Regions from separate parts of the Pseudodesulfovibrio karagichevae genome, predicted to be linked through region 1. Evidence: predicted binding sites of a transcription regulator. Region 1 holds the regulator's gene; each other region holds the start of a gene.
What was found. The regulator sigma-54, encoded in region 1, starts transcription at its own class of promoters, with help from an activator protein. The targets are predictions, from matches to a motif close to CTGGCACGGNNNNTGCTT.
Positions count from the first base shown of each region.

Region 2: the regulator sigma-54 is predicted to act here: its motif matches at 1,439-1,456, upstream of AB6M95_RS10520 (Flp family type IVb pilin).
Region 3: the regulator sigma-54 is predicted to act here: its motif matches at 1,138-1,155, upstream of hpsG ((2S)-3-sulfopropanediol dehydratase).
Region 4: the regulator sigma-54 is predicted to act here: its motif matches at 1,434-1,451, upstream of nifH (nitrogenase iron protein).

Region 1 covers NZ_JBGLYH010000004.1:28,081-31,157, forward strand. Annotated here, with positions in the region: gene lptB (LPS export ABC transporter ATP-binding protein) at 1-333, shown strand, start outside; gene rpoN (RNA polymerase factor sigma-54) at 572-1,981, shown strand; gene hpf (ribosome hibernation-promoting factor, HPF/YfiA family) at 2,018-2,560, shown strand; gene AB6M95_RS02555 (PTS sugar transporter subunit IIA) at 2,563-3,012, shown strand; gene rapZ (RNase adapter RapZ) at 3,031-3,077, shown strand, end outside.
Region 2 covers NZ_JBGLYH010000026.1:27,430-30,506, forward strand. Annotated here, with positions in the region: gene AB6M95_RS10515 (sigma-54-dependent transcriptional regulator) at 1-1,064, shown strand, start outside; gene AB6M95_RS10520 (Flp family type IVb pilin) at 1,529-1,711, shown strand; gene AB6M95_RS10525 (A24 family peptidase) at 1,853-2,401, shown strand; gene cpaB (Flp pilus assembly protein CpaB) at 2,414-3,077, shown strand, end outside.
Region 3 covers NZ_JBGLYH010000002.1:111,321-114,397, forward strand. Annotated here, with positions in the region: gene AB6M95_RS01300 (amidohydrolase family protein) at 1-765, opposite strand, end outside; gene hpsG ((2S)-3-sulfopropanediol dehydratase) at 1,239-3,077, shown strand, end outside.
Region 4 covers NZ_JBGLYH010000001.1:178,591-181,667, forward strand. Annotated here, with positions in the region: gene AB6M95_RS00695 (P-II family nitrogen regulator) at 1-50, opposite strand, end outside; gene AB6M95_RS00700 (P-II family nitrogen regulator) at 50-403, opposite strand; gene nifH (nitrogenase iron protein) at 561-1,391, opposite strand; gene AB6M95_RS00710 (LeuA family protein) at 1,713-2,807, shown strand; gene AB6M95_RS00715 (hypothetical protein) at 2,816-2,941, shown strand; gene modB (molybdate ABC transporter permease subunit) at 2,949-3,077, shown strand, end outside.

The sequences.
Region 1 (3,077 bases):
GACCAGGCGGCCATGTTCCTGTCCGGCGGCGAGCGGCGCAGGCTGGAGATCGCCCGGGCGCTCATCCTCGATCCGCAATTCATCCTCCTGGACGAGCCCTTCGCAGGCATCGACCCCATTGCGGTCATCGACATCCAGGAAATCATCTCCGTGCTCAAGTCCATGGACATCGGCATCCTCATCTCCGACCACAACGTCAGGGAAACCCTGAACATCTGCGACCGGGCCTACCTGGTTTACGAAGGCACGGTCATCCTGGAAGGGGCCCCGAGCGAAATCGTCAAGTCCAGCCGGGCCCGCCAGATTTATCTGGGCGAGGATTTCCGGCTTTAATCCGCCTCTCCCGTCTTTTTTTCCTCTTTCCCGATTTACACTGACCCCAAAGGTTGGTACACTTTTTTCATACCAGAATATGCTTGCTGAATTATTAGTCGAAACAGGATGTTAGCACAATTGTGTTGCATCCTTTAATCCGCTATGACATAGTTGAACCGGGAAAAATGTACGGTAGTCGAAAAAAAGTTTCTTTATTTGGCAACCGATAAACATAACTTCAAGCGAGTAACGAATCATGGGACTGGAACTTCGGCAACAGCTCAAGCTCTCACAGCAACTGGTCATGACGCCCCAGTTGCAGCAGGCCATCAAGCTGCTGCAGTTGTCGCGCCTTGAGCTGCTGGAGACGGTGCAGCAGGAATTGTTGGAGAATCCTTTCCTTGAAGAGACCGAGACCGACACCGAGGTTCCTGACAAGACGGAAGTCCTGACCGAGTCCCAGGCCGAGGAGGAACTGGTCCGCAACGCGGACTGGGAGAACTATCTCGGCGAATTCTCGTCCACCTCCAAGCAGGCCCTGTCCCGTGACATGGAGATGCCCGAGGAGGGCATGTCCTTCGAGGCCCGCCTGGCCTCCAAGCCCTCGCTCGAAGGGCACCTGAACTGGCAGATGCGCCTGTCGAATTTCACCGAGCACGAACTGGCCATCGGCGACGTCATTCTCGGCAACCTCGACTCCAACGGCTACCTGCAGGCCTCCCCGGAGGAGCTGGCCGCCATGGTCCAGGCCACCGAAGAGGAAATAGCGGCGGTCCTGCACCGAGTCCAGCATCTGGACCCGGTGGGCGTGGGCGCCCGCACCCCGCAGGAATGCCTGTTGGTCCAGATGGAGGTCCTCGGATACGACGACCCGATCATGGTTTCCCTGGTGCGCGATCACCTGGAGGACCTGGAGAAGAACCGCTACAAGCCCCTGGCGCGCAAGTTCAAGATCTCCATGGACGAGCTCAAGGCCTACCTGGACCTGATGCAGACCCTCGATCCCATGCCGGGCGCCAACTTCTCCAGCACCGAGCCGCACTACGTCAGCCCGGACGTATTCGTCTACAAGTACGGCGAGGACTTCGTCATCATCCTCAACGAGGACGGTATGCCGAGGCTCCAGATGAACACCTTCTACATGGATTCCATGAAGGGCGCGGCCGACAAGGAGAAGGAATATTTTCAGGAAAAGATGCGTTCCGCCGCATGGTTGATGAAAAGCCTGTACCAGCGGCAGCGAACCCTGTATAAAGTAGTTGAGAGCATTGTCGGCTTCCAACGGGCATTCTTCGAGGAGGGCGTGACAAAGCTCAAACCCCTGATCCTCAAGGAGGTGGCGGAAGACATCGAAATGCACGAATCCACCGTGAGCCGGATTACAACCAGCAAGTACGTTTCAACGCCGCACGGCATTTTCGAGCTGAAGTTCTTCTTCAACTCGGCCCTGGATCTGAACGACGGTTCCCAGGTGGGCTCGGAGAGCGTCAAGGCGCTCATCAAGCAAATGATCGCAGACGAAGACACGAAGAAACCGCTCAGCGACGAGCGAATCGGCGAAATCCTCCAGGAAAAGCTGGAAGTGAACATCGCCCGGCGTACGGTCGCCAAATACCGCTCGGCCATGGGTATTCCTTCGTCTTCAAAACGTAAGCAGTACTTCTAGGTTCTGCTTGAAGCACTCTCAACCAGGAGGCAGCGTATGAACATCAGCTTCACTTTCAAGAACTTCGAGCCTTCCGATCACCTCAAGGGGTATGCGGAAAAGCGTTTTGAAAAGGTAGCAAGATACGTTTCCGACGCGGAGGCTGATCTCCAGGTCAACCTGCTGGTCGACAAGTTCCGCCACAAGGCGGACGTGATCCTGAACTCGGATCGCATCCATATCTCGGCCTACGAAGACTCTGAAGACATGTACTCCACCATTGACATGGTCCTGGACAAGCTGGAAGCCCAGCTCCGCAAGATGCGTGAAAAGATGAAGAACCGCCCCAGACAGGCGCGTCCCAATAAAATGGTGCAGATGAACTACCTGTCCTACGAGGACATCGCTCCCGGTTCGTCCCCCACCATCGTCGGCACCGATGCATACGAGCCCAAGCCCATGTCCGTGGACGAGGCAGCCATGCAGCTCGATGCCCGTGACAATGAATTCCTGGTCTTCCTCAATGCGGAGACCGACGGCGTCAACGTGATATACAAGAGAAAGAACGGCGATTACGGCCTCATCGACCCCGGAAACTAAGCATGAAACTCAGTGATTACCTGGCGAAGGAGCTGATCCTTCCCGAACTCAAGTCCGAGACCAAGTCGGACGTATTGAATGAACTCGTCGCCCCCCTGGGCGAACAATATCCAGAGATGGACACGGACCATGCGGTCCGTGTCCTTCTCGATCGTGAACGGCTCGGCTCCACCGGCATCGGGGACGGCATCGCCATCCCCCACGGCAAGCTTGAGGACCTGGAAAAGGTCATCGTGGTCGTGGGCCGCAGCCGAAACGGTGTGGAGTTCGAGGCGCTCGACCACAGCCCGTGCACCATCTTTTTCCTGGTGCTCGCCCCGGAACAGGTGGCGGGCATGCACCTGCGCGTCCTGGCCCAGATTTCCCGTCTTCTCAAGGACGAGGAATTCCGCAAGGCGTTCCTGTCGGCCGATGACCTCGAGGCCCTCTGGGCTCTCCTCAAGGGCGTGTAACTCCATGGACGGACTCCGTTGACCTCGACCAACCCCTTTCCCGTGGTGATCGTCACCGGGCTCTC
Region 2 (3,077 bases), on a different contig from region 1:
GCGAGATGGAGGTGGTGGTCCGGCGCGCCCTGGAGAAGCGCCGCCTCCAGGTGGAGCTGGCCGAGCTCAAGCGGCACGGCGGGTCCAGCCCGCTGCACAACATCATCGGGCACAGCGCGCCCATGATGGCGGTCAAGGAGCGCATCAGCCGGGTGGCCGAGCTCAACGCCGACGTGCTCATCATGGGCGAGACCGGCACCGGCAAGGAGCTGGTGGCCGACACCATTCACGCTCTGTCCACGCGGGCCAAGGCCCCGTTCGTCAAGATCAACTGCGCGGCCATCCCCGAGAACCTCATCGAATCCGAACTGTTCGGCCACGAGAAGGGGGCCTTCACCGGGGCCACCTCCATGAAGCAGGGCAAGTTCGAGCTGGCCAAGGGCGGCTCGCTCATGCTCGACGAGATCGGCGACATGCCCCTGCACCTGCAGCCCAAGCTGCTGCGCGCCGTGGAGCAGAAGCAGGCCGAGCGCGTGGGCGGGGCCAAGCCCATCCAGTACGACGTGCGCATCATCGCGGCCACTAACCAGGAGCTGGAGCAGCGGGTCCGGGACGGCGGGTTCCGCAGCGATCTATACTATAGACTGAACGTGGCCACCCTGATCCTGCCCCCCCTGCGCGAGCGCAAGTCCGACCTGCCGCAGTTGGCCGAGTTCTTCCTGGACCGGGCCAACCGCCGGCTCGGCACGGACATCACCGGGGTCTCCTCCGAGGCCATGGAGATCTTCTTCAACTACGACTGGCCGGGCAACGTGCGCCAGTTCGCCAACGCCGTGGAGCGCGCGGCCATCTTCTGCACCTCCACCCGGATCACCCCGGCCGAGGTGGACCAGGCCTTTTCCAACACCCGGCCCGCCGCGGACAGCGGGGTGTACATGCCCACCGGTGAGGGGCTGCCCCTGAAACAGGCCCTCATGGAGTACGAGAAGACCCTGATCCAAAACGCGCTGAGAGCCTGCGGCGGGGTCCAGACCGAGGCCGCGACCGCCCTGGGGGTGTCGGCCAAGAACCTCTGGAACAAGCTCCGCAAACACGGCATCGATCCGGTATTGTTCAAGAAATAGCCTGAAACCCTGCCTTCGCCCACCCCCCTTGCGGTCTCCGCCGAGGGGAGGGCATCCATATTTTGTGGTCTCGCCACATCCGGAAAATCCCCTGTGCAAGGGGATTTTCCTGTCTTTTCGCCCGGAAGGACCGGGTCCAGCCTCGGTTGCACAAGTCGATCTACAAAAAATAGACTGCTGTAATACATTTAATTTACGGGGAAAATTGAATTATGGCGATCCCGGCGGCGTTGGGACTGCTCCATAATTAGTGTATTTTACGCTTCGAGAAAGGGCGACGGGTCGCGTCCGGCACGGCCCATTCGCTGGTTTGCAATTTTTATTTCAAACGATGACGGCGGGTTGTGAATAAATTTTTCAAATGCTTTTCGGCGGTGGCACACGGGTTGCTTTATGGTGGGCGTGGCTGGTGCTGAAAGGCACAACAAAAAATTTAGACCCGAATTTAAACCAAGGAGAACGACATGACCAAGCTGATGAACCTCATCCGTGACGAAGAAGGCGCTACCGCCATTGAGTACGGCCTGATCGCCGCTCTGATCGCCGCCGGTATCGTGGCCGCCACCAAGGCCCTGGGCGACCAGGTTGTGAGCACCTTTAGCTACATCACCACCAAGATGTCCGAGGCCACCACCACCGGTAGCTAGGATCGAAATTAATGCTAACCGTTTAACGGAAGCAGCCAGAGCAGCCGAACCGGGGCTTTCGGGATGGTCCCGCAAGCCCCGGTTTTGTCTCCGGGGGAAAGCGGAGACAACAAGCGGCCGACTCGGCACCTCGGGGGAACCATGGATATTCTCATCGTCATCGCACTCGCGATCGCATTGCTGACGGCCGCCGTCACCGACATCCGCAACCAACGCATCTACAATTGGCTGACCTTCCCGCTCATCATCGCGGGATTCGCCACGCACACCGTGTTCGGTGGCTTCGCCGGGCTGAAGTTCGCCGCGGGCGGCTTCGCACTGGGGTTCGTGGCCATGGCCGTTCCGTATTTCCTGGGCGTCATGGGCGCGGGCGACGTCAAGCTCATGGCCGGCATCGGCGCCTGGCTCGGCGTGGAAGCGACCCTGGTCGCCTTCCTCTTCACCTGCATCGCCGGTGGAGTCTACGCCCTGTTGGTGCTGGCCTTCAATCCGAGCATGTGCAAGACGGTCCTCCGCAACATCGCCTACACCTTCCTGGTCTTCATCGGCACCCGCCAGTTCAATTTTGCCTCTGCCGACGAGCAGCAGGTCCTGCCCCGGCTGTGCTACGGCGTGGCCATCACCGTTGGAACCATCGGCGCCATGGGCATCTACGCCTGGGAGTCCGGTTCCATCTTCGTGGGTTATTAAAAGGAGGGTCCCATGAGCAAGTCAAAGAGAGCCCTCATACAGATCACCTTGTCCCTGATTCTCGCGATCATCGCGGGCGTGATCATCTTCAAGTGGACCAGCGGCGTGAAGCGCGCCGCCCCCGTGGCCGCCGTCGAGGAGACCGTGCCCGTGGTCGTGGCCAAGGCCGATCTGGAACGCGGCGTCAAGCTGACCGGGGACATGCTCGAGGTGCGCCAGTTCACCAAGGCGTCCCGCCCCTCCGGCGCTTTTGCCGAGACCGGGCAGGTCGAGGGCCGGGTGCTCAACCAGGCCATGGGCCAGGGCGACGCCCTGACGCCCATCAAGCTGGCCGACAAGTCCATCATGGGCGGCGGCGTGTCCGCGCTGATCACCCCGGGCAAGCGGGCCATGGCCGTCAAGGGCAACGAGGTCATGGGCCTGTCCGGTTTCGTCCGTCCCGGCGACCGGGTGGACGTCATCGTCTCCCTGACCGTGGGCCGCGACGAGAAGCCGGTGACCAAGCTGGTCCTGGAGCGGGTCAAGATCATCGCCACCGGAACCCAACTGACCCCGCCCAACGAGGAAGGCAAGACCGCCTCGGTCGGCGTGTACACCCTGGAGCTGACCCCGGCCGAGTCCGAGCGGCTCGCCCTGGCCTCCACCCAGGGGACCCTGAATTTCGCCCTGCGCAACG
Region 3 (3,077 bases), on a different contig from region 1:
AAACCCCTTGTACATGGCGATGGCATCGCGGAAATCGGCTCCGGGATGGGCGCTGGCGAAAAGCAGCTTGTCGCCTATCAGATTGGCCGCAGCGTTGACATAGGATTCGCCACCGGGATGACGCTCATATTCGGATAACTCCATGTATACGTTCTTATTGCGTTCCGTAACCATGATCGCCTCTTCAACCCATGGGTATCCGCCATGGCTGATGATGATCTTCAATTCGGGAAAATCGCGGGCGACATAGTCGATGTACCGGGGAGCAGCATGTTCCATGACCGCGCCGGGAACCAGGGTTCCGGGGCCGGTGGACACGACAATGGGGATATTCAGCTCACAGCACTTGGCGTATATCGGATAATACTTGGCATCATTGACAAATATCTTCGCCAGATAGGGATCGATGGCCGCACCGTGCATTCCTTCTTCCTGGATTTGACGGGTCAGCTCGTAAACTCCATCCATGCCCTTGTGAGGATCGACGCCCATGAATCCAAGGAATATGTCGGGAAAAGCCTTAACGAAGGATATGACGCCACCGTTATTCGCTGCCGCATCATAGGTCATGGAGCAATCCCGGCCCGTGATAACGGCCTTTACCACATTGTGTTCCTTGATCATTTCGACAACCTCAGGAACCTCCTGGGCCACGAGGTGGGTCAAATCTATCTTGGCGAACATGCCCTTGAACATGGTGCTGTTGGTAAAGCCGTCAATGGTGGCCTGGGTGTTCGGCCGAAAGCGAAAATCGATAATCTGCACGGGTATTCTCCTTTTGTTGGTGTGCGTTCGATTGGTTCCGCCGGACTGCAAGGGCAGTGCCACGGTTCCGCCAGCAAACCGACTTCAGGCAAGCGGCATGCAATGAGATGGCCGCTCAACTCAGATCGTCGATGCCATACTCTTTTATCAGCTCGAACGGGAAGTATCCCTTTGGGGGGGGGCGGACCGAGGGGATTGTGCGCCATTGCAACAAGGCCTGCTGTGCGTCGATGCAACAACTATCGCATCTAGCTAGAATTACTTATAAAAAAATGAAGTGGTTGTCGAACTGCAACAACGCCGTAAAATTCAAAAAACGCAGGCAAAAATGCCTATTCACTTCTATACGAATGATTACAGTATGTTATGAGATTGGCACGATCGGTGCTTATGAGCAAGTGCGCTGTGAGCGCGTGGCTCCACCACCACTGTTAGCTAGTAAATATAAGAAACGTCCATTTAGGAGAACTGAAATGACCAATTTTGATTGCTGCTTGTCCCCTCAGGAGGCACGAATTGCGAACAGCGTCGACACTCGTGCCGGCCGTGAACGCATTTACGCGATTCTCGATTCCTTCCATATGACCACCCCGTTCATCGACATTGAGCGCGCCCGCTACTTCACCGAATCCATGAAAGCCACCGAGGGCCAGCCCCTGGTGCTTCGCTGGGCCAAGGCATTGCAGAACTGCGCCCAGAAGATGACCGTGTACATCACCCCCGGTTCCCTGATCGCCGGTCGCGCAGGCAAGCTCGGTCGTTACGGCATCCTGTATCCGGAAATCGACGGCGACTTCTACTCCATCCTCGGCGAGCTGGACAAGCGCGAGAAGAGCCCGTTCAAGATCACCAAGGAAGAAGTCGACATCGTCGTCAACGAGATCGCTCCCTACTGGAAGGGCAAGACCTATCACGAGCACCTGAACGGCGCCATGCCCGACGACCTGCGCGGCGTGACCTATGATGACGATATGGGCCTGAAGTCCAAGTTCGTCGTCTCCGAGACCTCTTCCTACCGTTCCGCCCTGCAGTGGGTCCACGACTACGACAAGGTCCTCAAGCGCGGCTTCAAGGACATCAAGCGCGAGGCCGAGGAACGCATGGCCGAACTCGACGCCATGAGCCCGGTCCTGATGTGGGAAAAGCGTCCCTTCTACGAGGCCATGGTCATCATCTGCGACGCCATCATGCTGTGGGCCCATCGCCACGCCGAACTGGCCCGCGAAATGGCCGCCAATGAAACCGACAATATCCGCAAGGCCGAACTGCTGGCCATGGCCGACCGCTGCGAGCGCATGCCCGCCGAGCCCGCCAAGGACTTCCGCGACGCCATCCAGTCCCAGTGGTTCGTGCAGATGTTCTCCCGCATCGAACAGAAGGCTTCGGCCATCATCTCCAACGGCCGCATGGACCAGTACCTGTTCCCCTACTACGAACAGGACATCGAGGCAGGCATCCTGACCTCGGCCCAAGCCAAGGAACTGCTCGAAATGATGTGGGTGGAGATGGCCCAGTTCATCGACCTGTACATCAACCCCACCGGCAACGAATTCAACGAAGGTTATGCCCACTGGGAAGCCGTCACCATCGGCGGCCAGACCCCGCAGGGCGAGGACGCCACCAACGAGCTGTCCTACCTGTTCCTCGAGTCCAAGCGCGAGTTTCCGCTGAACTACCCCGACCTGGCCGCCCGCATCCACTCCTGTTCCCCGGAACGGTTCCTGGCCGAAATCGCTGAGACCATCAAGGACGGCTCCGGCTTCCCGAAGCTGATCAACGATGAAGAGGTTGTCCCGCTGTACACCGCCAAGGGAGCTCCCTACGACCAGGCCATGGATTACTCCGTGTCCGGCTGCACCGAAGCCCGCATGCCCAACATCGAGACCTACACCTCCGGTTGCGTCTACATCAACTTCGCCACGGCCATGGAAATGACCATGCATAACGGCCGCATGCTCAAGTACGGCGATCAGGTCGTCGGCCTCGAGACCGGCGACGTGACCAAGATGCAGACCTGGGACGAGTTCTACGACGCCTACATCAAGCAGCACAACAATCTGCTCGTGAAGGCCTTCCGCCAGCAGTACATCGTCGACTGCCTGCGTCCCGAGCACTTCGCCACCCCGCTGGCTTCCGTCCTGCACGACCTGTGCATGAAGGAAGGCCTGGACCTGCAGAATCAGCACATCCCCGGCGGCCTGGAATACTCCTACTTCGAATTCCTGGGCTACGGCACCGTGGTCGATTGTCTGTCCGCCATCAAGAAGATCGTCTTCGAAGACAAGAAGCTGACCATGGATGAAGTGCTCAAG
Region 4 (3,077 bases), on a different contig from region 1:
TTGGTCTGGTTCATCATGTTCATGCGCACGACTGCGATGACTTCCTTCATTACGCGGCCTCCTCGCTGGCTGCGGCGGTCTCGTTCACGCCGGAGCTGATGGTGTAGACATCCTCGACGTCGGAGACGAAGATCTTGCCGTCGCCGAACGCGCCCTTGGTGCCGGAGCGGGCCGCATCCATGATGGTGTTGATGACAAAGTCCTTGTCGGCGGCGTTGACGACGCACATGAGCATGGTCTTGGGGATCTCGTCGTAGGTGACCTCGCCGATCTTGATGCCGCGCTGCTTGCCGCGACCGGCCACGGAATATTTGGTGACGGCCGGAAAGCCATTGTCCATGAGGGCGGCCAGGACCGTATCAGACTTCTCGGGACGCACAATTGCTCGTACCATGATCATCATTTTTGCTCTCTCCTATCTCTTCGTTATTAAAAGACTTTGATTGTTTTTCTGTTTCCCATTCCGCCATGTTTTCGGGCTGGTTCTCCCCTGTAGGCACGGAATCCTTTCGAATTCCGCGCCTGCCGGAGCCGCCGACCGGGCGAAATGTCGGGGAGAACTAGGCGGCTTCCATGATGCCGTAGTCCATGAGCAACTGTTCCAGGTCTTCGATCTCGAGGGGGGTCGGGATGGTGAACATCGTGTTCTCGTCGATGGCCTTGGCCAGACCGCGGTACTCGTCGGCCTGCGGCACGGAGCCGTCCCATTCGATGACGGTCTTGCGGTTGATCTCGGCGCGCTGCACGTCGTTGTCGCGGGGCACGAAGTAGATCATCTGGGTGCCCAGCTTGGCGGCCAGCTCGGTGATCAGGTCGGCCTCGCGGTCGGTATTGCGGGAGTTGCAGATCAGGCCGCCCAGACGGACGCCGCCGGATTCCGCGTACTTCATGATGCCCTTGCAGATGTTGTTGGCCGCGTACATGGCCATCATCTCGCCGGAGCAGACGATGTAGATCTCCTGGGCCTTGCCGTCGCGGATGGGCATGGCGAAGCCGCCGCAGACAACGTCGCCGAGGACGTCGTAGAAGGCGTAGTCCAGGCCCTCGGACTCCTCGTAGGCGCCCAGAGACTCAAGCATGTTGATGGAAGTGATGATGCCGCGACCGGCACAGCCGACACCGGGTTCCGGGCCGCCGGACTCGACACACCAGGTGCCGCCGAAACCGGGCTTGCGGATATCCTCGAGTTCCACGTCCTCGCCTTCTTCGCGAAGGGTGTCGAGCACGGACTTCTGCGCCAGGCCGCCGAGCAGGAGACGGGTGGAGTCGGCCTTGGGGTCGCAACCGACGACCATGACCTTGCGGCCCATCTCAGCCAGACCGGCAACAGTGTTCTGTGTGGTGGTGGACTTTCCGATTCCGCCCTTTCCGTAAATTGCTACTTTCCGCATGATTTCTCCTCCATGGGTTTGTTTGCGTCGATGAAGCCCTTAAGGCAAGCGCCGTGCCAAACCCGCTACAACATGTTAACAAGCTGTTTTCAAAGGGGAAATCACCATGATCACAACAGTGTAGCTTCCTACGAAAAGTGTAGGTTCACACCAAGACCGCAGACACAAGTGTAGCAATCTACAAAAACGTAGCCAATTCCATATCTTTTTCGTAAACAAATTTATTTAATTATACCAAGATGATACATGAATTATGAGAATTGGCATCCTTCCTGCTCATAGTGAGGCAGCACCACTAACAACAAGAGAAGGACAAACCACATGTTGATCGACACCACACTCAGAGAAGGAGCGCAGCTCTTCGGGGCCTACTTCTCCATGGAGGCGCGGGAGCGGATCGTGTCCGGTCTCCTGTCCATAGGCGTGGACGAGATCGAGTTGGGCTGGGTCGGCCAGGATGGGCTCGACGAGCTTATAGAGAGGATAGGCGCTCGGCGCGGCCGCACCGCCCTGTCCGTCTGGTCGCCCTGCCGCGAGGCGGACATCCGCAAGGCCGCGGGCCTGGGGATCGACCGCATCAACATCGGCGTGCCCGTATCCGACCTGCATATCGAAAACCGACTCGGGACCGACCGCGAGGGGCTTTTGGAACGCCTGGCCCGTACCGTGCTCGCGGCTCGGCTCCTGGGTATGGAATACGTGTCCGTCGGCCTGGAGGATCTTTCCAGGACCGATCGGGACTTCGCCCTGAGAGCGGCCGGACTGGCTCAGGACGTGGGCGCGTCCCGCGTGCGCCTGTCCGATTCGCTGGGGCTGCTGACCCCGCCCATGACGGTGGAGTTGGTCACGGCCTTCAAGAGGGAACTGGACATCGATCTGGCCGTGCACTGCCATGACGACTTCGGCATGGCCACGGGCAATGCGGTCACCGCCCTTTCCTGCGGCGCGGACTTCGCCGACGTCAGCCTGCTCGGCATCGGCGAACGGTCCGGCATCGCGGCCACCGAGGAGCTGGCCGCCTACCTGACACTCAAGGAGAACAGTCATGCGTACAAAGTTGAAGACCTTCGCGGCCTCTGCCATTTCGTTTCTCAAGCTGCCGGGGTGCCGATTCCCCGAACCAAGGCGATCGCGGGCAAGGACATTTTCGCTTGCGAGTCCGGCCTTCACGCGCACGCCCTCAGCAAGTCGCCTGAGCTTTTCGAGCCGTTCGACCCCGCCCGCATCGGCGCGGACCGGATGGTCGCTGTTGGCGGAAAAAGTGGCCGAGCGGCGGTCGCCAACGCCCTTGCGGACCGGGGTCTCGACCTTCCGGAACAGGGTCTCCCGGCCCTTGTCGATGAAGTAAGAAAGCTGGCCTGGGAGCTGGAACGCCCCCTGACCGACAGCGAACTCTCGAAGCTGGTCAAGAACTAGGAGGTCCGATGTTCAGGAAATTCGTCTACATCTGTCTGTGGCTCTGCGTCCTGTCCGGCACGGCCTCCACGGCCACGCCGCCCGACGCCGCAGCGCCCGCCGCACCTTCGGCCCGGGCCGTCCTCAACCCGTAGGCCCGGCATGGATTTCACGGCGCTCGCGATCACGGGCAAGCTGGCCCTGGCGGTCACGCCCCTGCTGCTCTGCCTGTGCATGCCGCTGGCCTACTGGCTGGCCGTGTCCGGCATGCCGGGCAAGCGGTACGTGGAG